4 regions of the Paenibacillus sp. 1A_MP2 genome follow, and region 4 is predicted to be linked to each of the others. Evidence: a T-box and tRNA genes for the amino acid it is inferred to sense, from the RefSeq annotation. Region 4 holds a T-box; the other regions hold tRNA genes.
The links. A T-box is a leader RNA that pairs with one kind of tRNA and senses whether it is charged. The one in region 4 lies ahead of leuS (leucine--tRNA ligase), so its partner is inferred to be a tRNA-Leu.

Region 1: it has a tRNA-Leu gene. The T-box ahead of leuS (leucine--tRNA ligase) is inferred to sense a tRNA for this amino acid. The anticodon was not compared.
Region 2: it has a tRNA-Leu gene. The T-box ahead of leuS (leucine--tRNA ligase) is inferred to sense a tRNA for this amino acid. The anticodon was not compared.
Region 3: it has a tRNA-Leu gene. The T-box ahead of leuS (leucine--tRNA ligase) is inferred to sense a tRNA for this amino acid. The anticodon was not compared.

Annotation. Positions count from the first base shown of each region.
Region 1 covers NZ_JBQQCS010000001.1:5,065,064-5,069,700, forward strand. Annotated here, with positions in the region: partial or broken gene ACTWJ7_RS24630 (helix-turn-helix domain-containing protein) at 1-62, shown strand, start outside; gene ACTWJ7_RS24635 (hypothetical protein) at 726-1,217, opposite strand; gene ACTWJ7_RS24640 (iron-containing alcohol dehydrogenase) at 1,226-1,879, opposite strand; gene ACTWJ7_RS24645 (hypothetical protein) at 2,038-2,202, shown strand; tRNA gene ACTWJ7_RS24650 (tRNA-Leu) at 2,265-2,348, opposite strand; gene ACTWJ7_RS24655 (Gfo/Idh/MocA family protein) at 2,560-3,552, shown strand; gene ACTWJ7_RS24660 (DoxX family protein) at 3,611-4,006, shown strand; gene ACTWJ7_RS24665 (winged helix-turn-helix transcriptional regulator) at 4,205-4,564, shown strand.
Region 2 covers NZ_JBQQCS010000001.1:4,979,993-4,984,629, reverse strand. Annotated here, with positions in the region: gene ACTWJ7_RS24220 (hypothetical protein) at 79-408, shown strand; partial or broken gene ACTWJ7_RS24215 (hypothetical protein) at 533-750, shown strand; gene ACTWJ7_RS24210 (carboxymuconolactone decarboxylase family protein) at 867-1,196, shown strand; gene ACTWJ7_RS24205 (C40 family peptidase) at 1,293-1,757, opposite strand; cyclic di-AMP (ydaO/yuaA leader) riboswitch at 1,763-1,894, opposite strand; tRNA gene ACTWJ7_RS24200 (tRNA-Leu) at 2,201-2,284, shown strand; gene ACTWJ7_RS24195 (winged helix-turn-helix transcriptional regulator) at 2,817-3,116, opposite strand; gene ACTWJ7_RS24190 (glycine C-acetyltransferase) at 3,243-4,433, shown strand; gene ACTWJ7_RS24185 (L-threonine 3-dehydrogenase) at 4,471-4,637, shown strand, end outside.
Region 3 covers NZ_JBQQCS010000001.1:5,666,720-5,671,356, forward strand. Annotated here, with positions in the region: gene ACTWJ7_RS27880 (HAD family hydrolase) at 1-22, opposite strand, end outside; gene ACTWJ7_RS27885 (hypothetical protein) at 184-582, opposite strand; cyclic di-AMP (ydaO/yuaA leader) riboswitch at 700-874, opposite strand; gene ACTWJ7_RS27890 (glutathione peroxidase) at 1,242-1,718, shown strand; tRNA gene ACTWJ7_RS27895 (tRNA-Leu) at 1,867-1,949, opposite strand; gene ACTWJ7_RS27900 (urease accessory protein UreF) at 2,371-3,072, shown strand; gene ACTWJ7_RS27905 (hypothetical protein) at 3,347-3,550, shown strand; gene ACTWJ7_RS27910 (hypothetical protein) at 3,578-4,231, shown strand; gene urtE (urea ABC transporter ATP-binding subunit UrtE) at 4,258-4,637, opposite strand, start outside.
Region 4 covers NZ_JBQQCS010000001.1:2,491,183-2,495,819, forward strand. Annotated here, with positions in the region: gene ACTWJ7_RS12210 (CvfB family protein) at 1-687, shown strand, start outside; partial or broken gene ACTWJ7_RS12215 (class I SAM-dependent DNA methyltransferase) at 827-1,596, shown strand; T-box leader at 1,906-2,173, shown strand; gene leuS (leucine--tRNA ligase) at 2,245-4,637, shown strand, end outside.

The DNA of each region.
Region 1 (4,637 bases), 2.6 Mb from region 4:
TCCGCATCCCGAAAACTATTTTGTTCGCAGATGTCATCTTGAAAGATCGCCACAATAACTAAATTAGCGAACAACCAAAAGGCTCTGTCCTCCCTCACGGGAAAGACAGAGCCTTTTTAAAGTTAAGTTTCATCGTACAGGTGATATTAGGTTACCATTTCTCTAGTCATGTGAACTCAGCATCATCTCTCCAGGTCGATAAGCGGTCCTCCTGCCCTCTAACCACCTTTGGTTGCATCATCCTCCGACCCCTCGTCACTCCCTTCCCTGCGCCCATACAGCTCACTCTCTGAACGAGGCAAAACTCTATCTCTTCAAGAACGGCTACATCTCCCGTATATACTTTAAAGGCACTTGCAAACCACTCCATTAAAACATGGCGTATTTAAAAGAATAGAACTTCATGGCTGGCATTACGTTCACGTATATTTGTACGAACAAATTAATTTTAGACTTGTTATAAAAAGTAAAAAAAAGCCTGTTCCCCAAAGGAGATAGGCTATAATTCATACATGAATCCGGCTTGTATAACGTTTATTCCACCTCAACCCCTTGACTGACCAGGCTTTCTGAGTAACTCATTAGGAATATGTTGCTTTCGAATCAAACATAATTACCTTTATTATAAACAACAACACGATTTTGTCTCATACATTACATAATTCATTCTATATTTGTACGTACAACTAATAACGCAAAACAACACTGGTTATATCTCTCCAACCTTATTTCGTACCCACGTTAAGAATCTCGTTGATATATTTCAGGCCTGTATACCGATCCCGAAGCAAATGAGCTGTGGTGAACGCATGTTCCACCATCTCCATGGATATCCCCAGTTGTTCAGTTGTTGTAGGGCCGCCCACCTGCTCTAGCCAAGCTGTAAGCTGGGATGAATCAGGCAGATTATTGTATATACGGAAAACCGGTTTGTCGGATTGTTGTGCAAGATCTTTGTATTTTACCGCAAGCAGTGTACAGGCGACACCCACCTTGGCACCATGCAAAACAGGCCTGTGCCCTGCCTCCATTAGATCCATCTCCCACCGATGGGACACGTGATGTTCACCACCAGATGCAGGACGGGAATGATCAATGATCAGCATGGAAATGCCGGAAGCAATCAGCGCATCCATTAACACAGTTACACCATCGGCCCGCCCTTCGGCGATACCTTGTACATGCTCCACACAGGTCATTAGTGCTTCTTCTGTCATGCGATAAGCTACTGGACAGAATGGCTCCCACCCAGATCCCTGGAAACCACCCAGTCCGCCAGTGATGTATATTTTCCAAGCATATCCCCGAATCCGGCGGCATTCATCTCTTGCGGAGCCTGCTCCAAAATATCGATGTCCGCGAATATAGCTTCAGGCGGTACCGCCTGAAAAGTCTGTTTGACGCCGCTTACAATAAGAGGTGCACCTGCCGAGGTAAATCCGTCAACCGAAGCTGCTGTCGGTACGGACAGAAAGGGCTTGTTCATTTTGGAACAAACAAATCGCACCAGATCATGAATGGTCCCTGAACCAACAGCAATGATCGCCTGACTTCCCTGTTTCACACCCAGCAATACCTGCACAATTCCCGCCTCGTCGGCGATCACGTCCCCTGATTTGTTCTCTGGCATGCATATCTTATCCACTTGAACGCCCGCTTCTTGAATGTTCTTTATTACTTGGTATCCTGCTGCCGGTCCCGTATATCGATCATAAACAACGGCCACATGTCTGTATCCTTGCTCGGATAAATAGCCAGGTAATTGCCGGATCGCTCCATGCTCCAAATAAACCTGCATTTGCACCAGACGGTGATGATGCCCACAAGTACAATTCTGCGCTTCTTCGTTCCATGCTGCAATTCGCTCGTTCATATTCATTCGCTCTTACCTCCCTTAAGAAATATCATGCATAATTGCACGGATAAAACCACAAAATGAATAAAGGAAATAAAATGTGAGTATTTTCCTGATCACACTTTACTTCCTGTTTTAAAAATTTGCAAATCCTAAACTCACATTCCCAAGCAGGTGAACCTATGAAATTAACCAAAGAAATAGGGATTTCTCTCGGATTTCTCGCCGGAACGACATTTGGCAGCGGCATCGCTTTTTGTTTCGCTTTCAAGCGTATGAAGTCATGGCCAGTGTTGCGCTCTTCGGTATTGCTGGAGCGATCGCAGGACTATATGTGCAACAATTGAAATTCAATAAATAAAAAAACTCGCGAATTGCCCTTGAGCAATTTCGCGAGTTTTTACTTTGATGCGGTCGAGAGGACTCGAACCTCCACGGGGGTTAGCCCACACGGACCTGAACCGTGCGCGTCTGCCAATTCCGCCACGACCGCATAATATGTATCTTCTCATCATGGATGAAAAGCATTCCGGTCAAGCAATAGCTTGTTTTACCGTAATTAAGAGTATACATGCTCTAAAATAAGTTTGCAACATCTTTTTCCAAGCTTCAACAATAGGACATATGTCCTTTTTTATCATATCCAAACTCCCTATCGTAGACATTAGGTGAATGGTGATATGAATTTAAAGGAGAGATCCCACATGAAAAAAGCAAAACTTTGTTTTATCGGTGCAGGTTTTCATGCATCCACAAATATATATCCTTCTGCGGTTGAAGCAGGAGCAGAAATTCAGGCCATTGCTACCCGCAGTATTGAACGTTCCAAGGCGGCGCTTCTTCGTTTTGGAAGCAACGGGAAAGCCTATGACAATACTCAGCTGATGTTGCAGAATGAAGACTCTGATGGCGTTGTTGTTGTGGCGCAACCAGAGGATCAGACTGCCCTTGCCCTTGAATGCATCCGGGCTGGCAAAAATGTATATGTGGATAAACCACTCGGATGGAACGCTGCGGAGGCCGCTGCTGTGGCTGAGGCTGCCCAAAAAGCAGGTGTGGTTGTCATGGTTGGATTTATGAAACGGTATGCTCCGATCTACATAAAACTTAAGGAACTGATTGATGGCGGATCATTGGGCAGAGCACGTTCTTTCCAACTGAAGTTCGCTGTAGACAGCACACCATTCTGCAAGGATGAGGAACAATTTATGAAACTCGCTGCCATTCATATGGTTGATCTGATGCGTTTTCTGTTCGGGGAAGCCGTTCATGTTACAGGCACGACGGTTAAGGACGGAGAACATATCAACCAGAGCATTTCCCTTAAATTTGATCAGGGTGTGGTGGGCAGTGTCTACTTTGCAGGCATGAATGCATGGTCACGTGAGAGCGAAAGTGTACTCGTCACCTTTGACGACGGATTTGCGTTAGCAGATGAGATTAACACACTCACGGTTCATCCATCCCGCACAGGAAGTAACCTTCCTTGGAAATCCCTTGAGGAGCAGGATACTGTTTTCACCCCTTCCGGCTCACCCATGTCAGGGGCTTATCGCGACCTCTACTTACGAGGATTTGTAGGTGAGATGGCTCATTTCATGGAATGCTGTCAGAACAAGTCTGTTCCACATTCCAGTGGCAGGGATAATATTGAAACCATGGCGTTATGTGATACCATTCTGGCGTCACTTATCTGACGTATATACGATACTAGACGAATCCGTTTCATATGACCAGAGGAGAGGAAAAGAGTACATGTTAGACACCGGATTACTTATTATTCGACTTGTTATTGGTTTCATTATGATGGGTCATGCATGCAAGAAACTGTTTGGCTGGTTTGGTGGAGAGGGCATATCAGGAACTGCCGAATTTTTCGGAGCGGTTGGTCTGAAACCTGCGAGAGTTATGGCGGTCTGTGGAGGGCTTATTGAATTAATCGGTGGATTTCTGTTTGGAGCAGGTCTCTGGACTGGTGTTGCTGCCATTTTGCTCATAATTCCTATGGTTATTGCCATAGTGAAAGTTCATGCAGGTAAGGGACTTTGGAATCTGAACGGAGGATTCGAATACAATCTGGTTATACTCGGATCGTTGATCGGTGTTGCACTTGCGGGTGCAGGGGCATACTCCCTGGACCATTTGATATAATTAGTCTTTCATTCCCTAACCCTGGTTTCGTTAACACGAAGCCAGGGTTCTTTGTTGTCTGAACATCATACTGAGCCATGGGGTTTATAATCCAAGAGAGAAGTGATATGCTCATAGATGAATGATACGTACAATTATGTGATGTAGTACTCCAATAGATACCATAAATAACCACCACGACATGGAGGTGCAATTATAATGAAAAAGAAAACCATTGATGAGTGTCCCACTCCTTATGGCTGTGCCGTCGAAGTCACGCTTAGTGTCATCGGAGGCAAATGGAAAGGTGCGATTCTATATCACCTATTCTCTGGTTCGTTAAGATTCAACGAGATCCGAAAATTATTTCCAGATATCACCCAAAGGATGTTAACTCTCCAGTTAAGAGAGTTGGAAAGCAGCGGAATTGTTCACAGGGAAATATTTCCTCAGGTTCCGCCCAAAGTGGAATATTCGCTTACACCGTTTGGAGAAACGCTCCGGCCGATTATTTACAGCATGCGAGACTGGGGAGAACAGTATACGAATGAAGTCCTGGCCAGATCTCAAGAAGTCTAAACAAAAGACAAAAGAAGCTAATCCCTTTCTCAGATAGGATTAGCTTCTTTTATTTCGATATGAGGCCCGTAAC
Region 2 (4,637 bases), 2.5 Mb from region 4:
CTATTTTTATAACAATGCCTTTGCATGACCGCTGATTTCATTTATAATGGGGTTATGTTAGGGAGAGGAGGCAACACCATGGGTAACCAACCGGCAACAGAACAATTTTTTATTGATAAGCTGGCGGAATCGAAAGTACATTTTGAGCGTGCCCTGGATTGTAAACATACGGAATTCGATGACCTTTATCCCTATATGATTGAACATCCTCAATTTTTCTGGTACAAACGCTACGTTGCCTGGTCAGAATTGCTGACGATTGTAGGCTTGTGCGAAGAGTTGTCCTTCTCTTGGAAAGAACAATTTACACCGCATCAAGTGGAGTACCTTGAAGAACGTGTGATGTCCGCCAAAGTGCTTGATTTTTGGTTTGAGAAGAACGACAGCAAAGAGCACGCGCAGCGGTAACTTTCAGTCGGGACATACTTTCGAATGACATGACAGTCCAATACAGTCACGTGAGACCTAAATGACTTTTCATTTAGGTCTCTTTTTGTAAATAATTTTTATGGAGAAAGTAGGCGTCGGGAATATGATCAGTGATGCAGAATTGGATGTACTGCGTTTATCGGGTGAAAAAGTAAGGGTGATTCGGGACGAGATTCAGTCCAATGATGTGACAGGCATTGTCGTAGCCTGGGACGGGAGCAGGTACTCATTCGCCGTCAGAATCGTCGTGTGGTCAAGCTTGACCGGAATTATCAGTACCAGTTGTTCAGCGAACCACGCAAGAGCCTGCTCGAAGAATAGGACATGCGTTTTAGGTTCATTTACCATGGATGTTTTGGCATAATTGCACCTCTCGGGAGAGAAGATAGGTACAGTGAGAGTTTGTAACATATCAGCCGAGAGGATGTGCGGTAACCATGACACTGATGAATGATAAGGTTCATGCCTATAAAGATCAGATGGGTGAATTAAGCGACGTGCTGCCTGCAGTGGTGAAGTCTTATCATGAGTTCACTGGAGAATGTTTTCAGGCAGGAGCGATTGAAGCCAAGACCAAACAGCTGATTGCCCTGGGCATTGGATTGTTTGCCAATAATGAGGTATGTACGTTCTACCATGTGGAAGAGGCACGTGCCAAAGGAGCGACCGATCAGGAGATTATGGAGACGGTGGCTGTGGCTGGAGCCGTAGGCGGAGGCCATGCGTTGTCTCAGGGTGCAATGAGAGTACAGAAGGCTTTACATTAACCTATGTATTGCAGAATCATTTTGTCCAGCTTTCTGTAGAAATAGGGCAGACAAAGAAAAGGCTCCGGTTATAACCGAAGCCTTTTCGTGTTCAACTTATATTTTGCCCAACATTTTGTTATACATATATTGTCCTGTTACCCGGCGTGCTGTTACGTAACGATCGTTGAAGTAAGGATTGGATAATTGAGTGATGCTTACACCCTTGCTGCTTGAAGCGTGAGCGAACTGTCCGCCACCGATATATACACCTGTATGTGAAATGCCATTACCCATCGTATTAAAGAACACCAGGTCACCTGTACGCAGATTAGCTTTGGATACCGGCGTGCCAGCCTTGGCTTGCTGCTGCGAAGTACGTGGCAATTCAATGCTGTATTTGTTGAAAATATATCTCATAAATCCCGAGCAATCAAACCCGGCGAGCGTAGTGCCACCCCATTTGTAAGGTATGCCTGTCATGTTGTTTACCACGGTGTTAATACTGCTTGCTTCAGTGCTTGTTGCCCCGGATGTAAATAGTACTGCTGCTCCAAAAATGGAGATGATAAGCTTTTTCAAAATTTGTGTTCTCCCTTCGATGCCTACGGAGTTAGCTAAGGGTTCGGTAGAAGGTTCCCTATATTTCCTATGTATAAGAATAATTCACCCAAAATGGTTCCCCCGTTTTCAAACATGAAACTCGGCAAATGAATAATTAAGTTTTTGTAACCTTTTGAAACTATATTGCATAAATGCGAAAATGTCAAACCTGTTTTAATGTTTTCTTAGCACCTCAATGTTAACGGAATTCTGACTTTTTATGTTGAAAAAACTCGAATGTTGGATTCTAATCGATGACAAAAAAGTAACTACTGTTTCAACTGGAGAGAAATTGGACAATGTATTGGTTATATTACATACATTGAAGTGGGAAATTATATTTTTTTTGTTGACACTAATTACCTGCACATGATATATTATTTCTTGTCGCCGCGATATAATTTCTCGGAGATATGATATACGCGGTCGTGGCGGAATTGGCAGACGCGCACGGTTCAGGTCCGTGTGGGCTAACCCCCGTGGAGGTTCGAGTCCTCTCGACCGCATCATACTCATCATCAATAGGTTTCTGTTCTGCGTTTTTATGCAGATCAGAGCCTTTTTTATATTTGTCAGGATATTCAGGCTTCCGCTCATCACCTGCGCTGATGATATCTTGGATATGTATTCCAAGTGGGCATAGATGTTTCGTTAGTCGAAAAAATGGCTGTGACCAAGCCATTCCTGAATGCGTAATGTATCCCGGTTTGATCCCCTGGCCCAGCTTGTGTACGTAAATCTGATCCCTGTAGTCATCAGAGTAGGACGATTTGTAGAGCTGCCTGTTTTTCTGCTGTTCCTCCAACAGCCGCAGCAGCAGTTCTAAGCCCGACATGTTCTCTGATAATAAAGTTGTTTAAGTACAAAAAACGACACCCGGCCTGATATACGGGCCGGGTTAGAAATAAAGATGAACTAGAGCGTGCCTTAGAACACCTCCTCGTAAGATGACCCTTCTACAAGTTGAAGCATTATCGTAGATTGGCTACCCATGGAATAGGCGTCGTCCGGACAACTGTCAGGAGACATTTCACATCACTATACCTCTTTGCTAAATGGAGTTTTCTTTGCTTGCATCTTTTGATAATCAAGCCCCCAATCATACATCGCAAGAATAATATCCTTCATTGAATGCCCAATATCAGTTAGCTGATACTCTATTTTAGGTGGAACTACAGGATATATCGTTCTAGAGACTAAACCGTCTTTTTCTAACTCACGAAGCTGAAGGGTTAATGACAGCAAGAGATATAAGCAAAGATTTAGTAGCGATTGCTTCCGGGAATGGGGGAAGCAATCGCTATGTTTTTTTGCGGATATTTTTATTTTTTTGTCCACCACATGTGTACAAAGAATAAAAAAGATGATACATTGAAATTAGTTTAATTCCTTTTATAACAGGGTTTTTTGGAGGAATACTATGTCTCCTGTACGAGGACATACGTATATCGAGGAGGGAATGGAATGTCAAGTCAAGCATTGGACCAATTTTTAAGTTCGAACATCGAAGATCTAAAGACTAAAGGTCTATATAACGTCATCGATACGCTGCAGGGTGCAAATGGTCCTGTTATTCGTATCGACGGAAAGTCCCTAATCAATTTGTCTTCCAATAACTATTTGGGACTGGCAACAGATTACCGCCTGATTGATGCTTCAGTTAAGGCGTCGCAGACATACGGGGCAGGCGCAGGGGCTGTGAGAACAATCAATGGTACGATGGATCTTCATATTGAGCTTGAAGAAAAACTGGCCCGTTTCAAAAAAACGGAAGCCGTTATCGTGTATCAATCGGGATTTAACTGCAATATGGCTGCTATATCCGCGGTAATGGACCAGCATGATGCGATTTTATCCGATGAGCTGAACCATGCTTCGATTATTGATGGCTGCCGCCTGTCGAGAGCTAAGGTGATTCGCTTTAAGCATTCGGATATGAATGATTTAAGACAGCAGGCGAAAGATGCCAAGGAATCCGGTCAGTACCATAAAATTATGGTCATCACTGACGGGGTTTTCTCCATGGATGGTGATATAGCAAAGCTGCCCGAAATCGTGAAAATAGCAGAAGAATTCGATCTGATTACTTATGTGGATGATGCCCACGGTTCGGGCGTTCTCGGAGCAGGTGCGGGAACCGTGAAGCATTTTGGATTGTCCGACCGCATTGACTTTCAAATTGGTACTCTTTCCAAGGCGATCGGCGTTGTCGGCGGTTATGTGGCGGGTAAAAAACAACTGATCGAATGGTTGAAGCTGAGAAGCCGTCCGTTTCTGTTTTCGACATCGCTACCTCCGGCTGCAATCGCTTCTTGCAGCGCTTCTGTCGACATTTTGATGAATGACAAAGAGCTGATCGAGAAGCTGTGGGAGAACGGCAATGATTTGAAAAACGGCTTGAGCCGACTTGGATATGATGTAGGCCAAAGCGAAACGCCGATCACACCTTGTATCATTGGCGATGAAGTAACCACCCAACAGTTCAGCAAACGGCTCTATGAAGAAGGTGTTTACGCCAAGGCAATCGTGTTTCCGACGGTTCCGAAAGGAACCGGAAGAATACGCAACATGCCGACAGCTGCCCATACCAAGGAGATGCTCGACAAGGTGATCTCCGTTTATGAGAAAGTTGGCAAGGAAATGAAGCTGATTTAGCTGCATTTGTGGGAGTATATTTCGGGAGGAATGTCTTATGAACAAGATTTTGGTGACGGGAGCACTGGGCCAAATCGGTTCTGAGTTAGTTGTTAAATTACGTGAAATTTATGGTGCGGATCACGTCGTTGCTACGGATCTCAGGTCATCAGCCCACGAAATTACCCGATCCGGGCCATTCGAGCTGCTGGACGTGACGAATGA
Region 3 (4,637 bases), 3.2 Mb from region 4:
GTATTCCACGTACATCCGGCACGCCTATTCCTCCTCGTTAGCCACAGGAAATTCATTTCCCCATTTCCCAAACCATAAAAAAGAAGACCCACCATCATGCATGAGTCTCCTCAATATTCCGTATATTTATGATTTCAATTATAACAGGCAGCTGACACTGGATCAATCACAGGAATAGTACCACTAACCATTAAGCAGAAACCCAACTTCCCCATTCAAGGAATATACGATACGGTCTGCTCCCATTCCCCGATAGATCCCTTTGGGGTGGCTTTGTTCTGTAATGACACACAGGGACTTGGATGTCCAGGAGCGGCAGATCTGCAAATATCGGCAGGTCAGGTTTAGGCTATTTTCAAAAATAAAAACATTGCCTACACTGCCTTGCGGCAAAAACCATTTCTGAGCTGCAGCCGTGTTCATGCGAATGACATGCTCCACACCAATTCTCCGGAGCCTGCGCTCTTCCCCTGCACTGTTGGTCAGAACGGCAAACGGCATTTTTTTGTACATCAGCAATTTGATAAATTTACGTCCTGCTTCATTTGGAGCAGTCACTAAGATCATCTCTTTATCCATCATTCGTTCCTCCCTTGGCGTGAAAAGACAACAAAAAAGAAGCGTGGGGGACCAAGGCCTCCCGGACGCTTCTTCAATAATCCATAGCAAAAAGACACTATGAACCAGCGTACGGCTTGTTGCCTCTCCCTTTAACGCTTACGAGGTTAGCTGACGGATTCGGGCGCGAGAGTCGCCCTATTTCCGGCTGTCACCGGAAAATTCACCCCATGGATGCCTACTGTCCTGGACAGTTCATCCTGTTGGTTCCCCGTTTCCCACCCATGAATGAATGGAAACTCAGCGATTAAAACATCGTTCCATTATGTTCCTTAATCAGAGCGATATTATCGTTTGTTTCGTTTTTCATGTAAAATTTAATTGAAATTGGAATTACGATATGAATCATACACCCGTGCCATATCGGTGTAAAGTCTGCGCAGATCACCGAATCGACGGATTTTTGCCATTTCACATCAATAATAGCGCTTACAACACATCCATTCTCCACCCATCTCTTCAAAGCTCTCTAATTCTCTCTTTAGCGAAATTCAGGTAGCAAAACATTCACAGTTCATACACGAGAGGTCCAAATAGCGTTAAAAAAACAATATTAATTTTGCAATATTTAATTGCAATCAATATAATAAATGATAGAAGAATATGAAATGGAGGCGATTTTCATGTCAGTCTACGACTACAAAGTAAACACCCTTCGCGGTCAGGAAGTTGAGATGTCCAACTATCGTGACAAAGTACTGCTTATCGTGAATACAGCAAGCCAATGCGGCCTTACACCTCAATTCAAAGGTCTGCAAGAACTCCAGGATAAGTTCAAAGATTCCCCATTTGAAGTTCTTGGTTTTCCAAGCAACCAGTTTGCACAGGAAAAAGGCTCTTCTGATGATATTGCCGAGTTCTGCCAGATGAACTATGGTGTCAGCTTCCCCATGTTTGAGAAGATCGATGTGAATGGTTCAAGCGCTCATCCTCTATTCCAGCATCTAACCAAAGAAGCACCTGGCGTACTCGGCTCCAAAGCCATCAAATGGAACTTCACCAAATTCCTTGTGGATCAGAACGGACGTGTTTTGAAACGGTATGCTCCCAAAACAACACCTGATAAAATTGAAGCAGACATCAAAGAATTGCTTAAATAACAATTCAAGGCCATCCGAACCCTGCAGACAGAATGAGCATGCATTCAGGGAAACGGGTGACCTTTTTTTGTCTGGACTCATCTTTACTGTAAAAAAACATAAAAAGAAGCTCCCCGTATGGGAAGCTTCTTCTTAATCGTTCTTATGATGCGGTCGAGAGGACTCGAACCTCCACGGGTATACACCCACTACCCCCTCAAGATAGCGTGTCTGCCATTCCACCACGACCGCATGTCGTAAATAATCGGCAACAGAATTGATTATACCCGCTTCAAGTTTAAATGTAAAGCATTTTTAATATTATCATTTTAACTGCGCTTTCCCTTCCAAAAATCGTATAATCTCGTCATTTTCTCCTAAAAAGCACATATGATTAAAATTGATCCCGTTTTTATATCCGAGCAGGCGGATCACTCTACTTCCTTTATAAGGAACAATTACTCCATTCACCTTAAACAAGATAACTTAAATTGTAATATAAATTAACATAATAAAGATTTTTAAATTTAAAACCCAGAAACTATTGACAAAAAGCGGATATTTATGTGAACATATATATCATATAATTCGGATTTACGAACTTAAAACGAACTAAAACAGAGTATAAATGTTATTTTACATTACATTTAACGAACGTAGGAGGCGAAAGATTGTGAACCGTGGGAATAAGCTGCTCGATTACGTCAAACTGCTTGATTCCTCTATCCAGGTCGGAGGGTTCACCCATTCTTTTGGTATGGATACCCATATTACTGAAGGAACCATTCGCAGTGCTGAAGATCTAGAATCATTCATGCGCTGTCAATTGCACCCCAGTATCGTGCGTCTGGAAGGTATGGCGATTAAAGGCATATACACCGCCACAGATCATAATGACGCGTGGCGTACAGCCCTTATCGACAAACTCGTTCATGTCCAGCGCACCCCAGCAAGCCTCAGAGAACATGCCTCTACAATGGGAAAACGATTGATTAAGCTGGCTCGTGCACTCCACCCCTGGATTGATTTTAGCGAGCTTGAACAGACTCTGGCTAAGTATGAATCCGTTGGCTGCCTTTCCACTGTTCACGCCTGGATTAACCACCACCTCGAAATCCCTGTCGAGGAGGCAGTCCTTGGTTATCTGTATTCAGCCATGAGTGCCTGCATAACCGAAGCCTCCAAGGTGATTCCCCTCACTCCCGATACAACCCAGAACCTGTTGGTTCGCCTCGCCGCAGACCTGGAGCATGAATGGCATACCGTCAGCGCCTCCGCTGCGGATGGACTGGTACAACCAGCCTCAATGTCCATGAAAACATTATTCCCCAGCTTCCATATGCTTGGAGCAGGACTTCACGCCTATAGGGCCTGATCTCTACCCCTTCACCCCCATACAACTCACCTCCTCATACAGTAAAACATGAAAAACACGCCGCACCTCATCGCTGGCGTGTTTTTCATGTCATTTATTTTGTCTATTTAACGTAATTACGCCATTTTACATAATAAAATACACTTATTTCCGTCTTTTTTAATTGTTAGATGACGCAAATACGTATATAATAAATTATACAGCTCGCATATCTATATATTCTACATCAAGAATAACCGGCTGAATACTATATTCCACTGAGGGGTGAACCCTTTTGAACAAAAAGAAACCTGTGACTCCTTTCGGATGGGCCATCAAACGAAGACTAACCGAGCTCCAGGTCGACCAAAAGACATTTTGTGAACAGTACGACATCCCGCCATACCGTCTGTCCAATCTCATCCACGGTACACGCAAAGCAACCCGGTTCAGGAACCAGGTCGCCGATATTTTGGAAATTCCAGATGATTTAAGATAAGTTTTCTGCCAAGGAGGAGCTCATTTCATGAGGTACTTAATATCCGATCTGGAGAGATTATCGTTCCAGTCCATGCAACACCAGCTCATCATCGTAGACCATAACTGGATCATCCGCAGCTGCAATACGGCTTGGCAACAAGGACTCGGGCAACTGCTTCCCAAACCGGGCGTATCCAGCCACTCCAGCACCATACCCGAAACATCTTATTACCTTCGTTTAATAGAGGGGTGGACATTACGCGAGGAACAAGCAAAGAATGCGAAGATCGTTCAGGAGTTGAAAAGTATCACTGCACCTTTTAAAGACAGTCATACATATGACATCTTCGTTCAAACGGCCCACAACGAACAACGGTGGTTCCGTCTCGAACTCACCCCATTGATTCAGGCCGACCCATCCCTGCTGTCTGATCTCGCACTGATTGCACACACGGATGTTACCGAACAGAAACAGACAGAACGCCAATTGAAGAAAGCTCTGTCCGAAGTGCGCACGTTGCGCGGACTGCTTCCCATTTGTGCTGTCTGCAAACAGATTAAGGATGAACAGGACAGCTGGAATTCAGTTGAGAGTTATCTGGAGAAGCATACTCATGCTGAATTCACCCATGATATCTGCCCGGATTGCATCCGAAGACTATATCCGAAGTACTCCAACATTCTGGACAAGCACGCCTGAACTCTCCCTACCACCACGAACCTTAGCTACACAGACAGATGGTGCTCAAACTGCGACATATCCAGTTCCTGCGGTGTTCCTTGCAGTGCAATTGCCCCTTTGTCCATTACATAGATATAATCTGCAGCACCGCGTACAAAATCAATACTCTGCTCTACCAGCAAGATGGAGATCTCACCTTTTGCTTTAATTTGCAAAATAACCTGCCGGATATCCTCTACGATGGAAGGCTGGATGCCTTCTGTCGGCTCATCCAGAAGCAGCAGACCAGGCCTTGAAGCCAGCGCGCGGGCAAAGGCCAACTGCTGCTGCTGACCGCCACTCAGATCACCACCCTGCCTTCCATACATTGTGGCAAGCACCGGAAACATGGCCAGCACATCCTCCGGGAACGTCTTCACTCCTG
Region 4 (4,637 bases):
ATGGGACGACTGGTTGTGGCTGATATTCATCCACGCCTCGGCTGTTTCCTCGAAATGGGGCTTGGACGGCAATTGCTGCTCCCGATTCGTGAATTGCCTGAGTTGGAAGAATTGCGTCCCCATGTAGGGGATGAAGTTTTTGTTCTTATGGAGCATGACAAGCAAGGACGTTTGCGGGCAAAATTGGCTGGGGAACGTGAGCTTGCGCCATTGTCTTTCCATGCGCCAACCTCTTGGGTGAACGAATGGGTTGAAGCAACAGTGTACAAGCCACTTCAGATGGGTACTTTTGTACTTGTTGACGGTGGTGTGCTCGGCTTTGGCGCGATCGGCATGATTCATTCCTCGGAGCGAAATCGTATGCTGCGTCTTGGTGAAAAGGTAAAATGCCGGGTAACCATGGTACGTGAAGACGGACGTGTCAATCTGGCGATGTCCCCTCTCAAAGAGGTGGGTCGCAATGAAGATGCGGACAAACTGCTCGCTTTCATGAAAGAGCGCCCTACGGGCGGCATGCCCTATTCGGATGCTACCCCGCCGGACATTATCAAGCAGCGTTTTGGCATCAGTAAATCTGCGTTCAAGCGTGCCTTGGGCAAACTGATGAAGGACGGTCTGGTCACTCAAAAGGAAAACTGGACCTATCTGACAGAGTCTGTACCCCAGGATCAGAACGAGGACAAGTAAGCAAACAGCTATCATGGATCAAGCATGTGCTTGAATCCACACGTAAAGGCAGGGCAAGGCTGGGTGAACTCCGGACGCCCCTGCTTTTTCTTTTGTTCAAATGAGCTTCGAAAATGAAATTGAAAGTGCGGTGCCTGACATGTCTTACCGGAAATTTGCCTATGTGTACGATGAATTAATGGAGGATATGCCTTATCCGGACTGGATAAGGTTTGCGAGAACGGCTTGGGAACGGCATGGCATGCCAAAAAGTGTGGCTGAACTGGGCTGCGGTACCGGTTCAATTACGATCCCCCTGGTGAACTCCGGCTTCGAAGTTACAGGCATTGACCTGTCAGCGGACATGTTGTCTGTTGCACGCAGTAAAATGGAGGCTACACCTCAAGGTCACCGCTTATATCGGGAGGGCAGCGTCCGCTGGGTGCAGCAGGATATGCGGGACTGGAGAGTACCGGAGCCCGTGGACTCGGTGATATCGTTCTGTGATTGCGTGAATTATTTGCTTGAAAAGAAGATGTTGTCCGTACATTTCAGCGTACTTACGAGATGCTGAAGCCTGAGGGGACTTTCCTGTTTGATGTACATCATCCGAATACCCTTATTCGATACGAAGAGGAGCAACCTTTTGTGTTGGATGAACGCTCCGTGTCGTATATTTGGACCTGTGATATGGATCATGATCGGTGTGAGATTGAGCATCATCTGAGTATCTTTTCGCGTGCGGCTGAGAGTGGCAAGGATATGTACCAGCGGTTTGAAGAGGTTCATGTTCAGCGTGCATACGATCCAGACTGGATGAAGCTGGAGCTCACGAAGGCTGGTTTCAGAGATGTGCGTGTGTATGCTGATTTTGAGTGGAAAGAAGCGGGAGAAGGCGCACAGCGTCTGTTCTATGTAGCTGTGAAATAAGATTATGATGTTGAACTGTCCTTATGATACATAGGGGCAGTTTTTGTTACAACAGATAGCAAACGGAAAATAAGAAGGTTATATGAACTCTACTTTGATCTGATGCTGAGAGAGAATCAAGTGTACTTATCGTCAATACAATAACCAGGAACACATTCAGTGGACGATGGATAACCTGAAAGAAGGAATCAAGCGATTCCGGTCGTCTTGATGTGTATACTCATGCATGGCATTGTTTATAGTCAACAAACAGTGTAATATTGACTTTAATGCTTCTTTTTTATATAATGTTCCCGATCATATCGTATACATATTTCGATGATAAGGATCAGTAGTGAGTCCTGTACATGACAGAGAGCCGGCGGTTGGTGCAAGTCGGTTGACAGTATTTCACGAACTCGCCTTGGAGAAATGCGGTGATTACACCATCTTGCAACCGACCGAAGCAACACTCGTGTTCAGGAATGGAAATCCGCATCGGTTAACCGCCGTTACAGGTCCAAAGGGAGTGGATGACGAAGCACGATCGTCCGCTAACTAGGGTGGTACCACGGGAATTCAACCTCTCGTCCCTAGCGCTGCAAACGCTACGGGATGCTGAGGTTTTTTTGTTGCAATAAATGTGAATAACCAGAGGAGGAACAATAGATGAGCGAGAATCAACAGCCAAAACACGGCTATAAGCCACAAGTTATGGAAAAAAGTTGGCAGCAATACTGGGATGACAATAAAACGTTTAAAACGGGTGAGGACCCTTCTAAACCGAAGTTTTACGCACTGGATATGTTTCCGTATCCATCCGGCTCAGGCCTGCACGTAGGTCACCCGGAAGGATACACGGCAACGGATATCGTATCCCGTTTCAAACGTATGCGCGGCTTTAATGTACTGCATCCAATGGGTTGGGACGCTTTCGGCCTGCCTGCCGAGCAGCATGCATTGGATACGGGTGAACATCCGCGTGATATCACCTTCCGTAACATTGATAATTTCCGTCGTCAGATCAAATCACTCGGTTTTTCCTATGACTGGGATCGGGAGATCAGCACAACAGACCCTGAATATTACAAATGGACGCAATGGATCTTTATCCAGTTGTACAATAAAGGCCTGGCTTATGTTGATGAAGTACCTGTTAACTGGTGCGAAGCTTTGGGTACGGTACTGGCGAACGAAGAGGTTATTGACGGCAAGAGTGAGCGTGGTGGACATCCGGTCGTTCGTAAACCAATGCGCCAATGGGTATTGAGAATTACGGAATATGCAGAGCGTTTGCTGGAAGATCTGGAGGAGCTGGACTGGTCAGAGAGCATCAAGGATATGCAGCGCAACTGGATCGGCAAATCGACCGGGGCTGAAGTTACTTTTGCCATTGAGGGTCATGAAGAAGTTATCAAAGTGTTTACGACACGTGCAGATACGTTGTTCGGCGCAAGTTATGCTGTATTGGCACCTGAGCATGAGCTGGTGGATGTCATTACAACCCCAGAACAGCGTGAAGCAATCAAGGCATATCAGGAACAGGCTGCTCGCAAGAGTGATCTGGAACGCACCGACTTGGCTAAAGACAAATCAGGTGTGTTCACAGGAACTTACGCAATCAATCCGGTAAACGGAGCGAAGGTACCTATCTGGATCGCCGATTATGTTCTGGCTGGTTACGGCACAGGGGCAATCATGGCCGTTCCGGGGCATGACACTCGTGACTGGGAGTTTGCGAAACAGTTTGGTCTGGACATCATCGAGGTTGTACAGGGTGGCGACGTAACCCAAGAAGCGTATTCCGGAGACGGACCGCATGTGAACTCCGATTTCCTGAACGGATTGAACAACGAAGAAGCGATTGCGAAGATGATTGCCTGGTTGGAAGAGAACGGTAAGGGACAAGGCAAAACGACCTATCGTCTGCGTGACTGGTTATTCAGCCGTCAGCGTTACTGGGGTGAGCCAATCCCGATTCTGCATCTGGAAGACGGAACGATGAAGACGGTGCCGGAAGATCAGCTGCCTTTACTGCTGCCAGATATTGACCAGATCAAACCTTCGGGTACTGGAGAATCACCGCTGGCGAATGTTACGGAATGGGTTAACACCGTAGATCCGGAAACAGGAATGAAAGCTCGTCGTGAGACGAACACGATGCCACAATGGGCCGGTAGCTGCTGGTATTACCTGCGCTTTATCGATCCACACAATGACAAGGAACTGATCTCTCAGGAGAAACAGCAGCAGTGGCTGCCGGTTGATCTGTACATTGGGGGAGCTGAGCACGCGGTGCTTCACTTGCTGTACGCTCGTTTCTGGCATAAAGTGCTGTATGATCTGGGTGTGGTGCATACCAAAGAGCCATTCCACAAATTGGTCAACCAAGGCATGATCCTGGGAACCAACAACGAGAAGATGAGTAAATCCCGTGGTAACGTTATTAACCCGGATGAGATCGTCAATGAATTTGGTGCAGACACATTGCGTCTGTATGAAATGTTTATGGGGCCTTTGGAGGCTACAAAACCGTGGAACGCTAACGGGGTTGAGGGCATGCACCGCTTCCTGTCACGTGTATGGCGTCTGTTCATCAATGAAGATACAGGTGCAATCAATGACAAGATTACAGCAGATGGTGGTACCGATGAGTTCAAACGGACGGCTCAGAAAACCATCAAAAAGGTTACAGAGGATCTGGAACATCTGCGTTTCAACACAGCAATCAGCCAGTTGATGATTTTCATCAACGATGCATACAAAGCAGATACGCTGTCACGTGAAGCGATGGAGAACTTTGTACAGTTGCTGGCACCACTGGCACCACATATGGCAGAGGAGCTGTGGAGCCGTCTCGGTCATGAAGGTGGAATCTCTTACGTAGCTTGGCCTGAGTATGATGAGTCCATGACGGTGGATGCCGAAGTGGAGATTGTTGTTCAAGTGAATGGCAAAATTGTAACTCGTGCTACGATCGCGAAGGATCTGGACGCACAGGGCATGCAGGACTTTACAATGGAACTGGCACCTGTGAAGCAGGCACTGGAAGGCAAGACCGT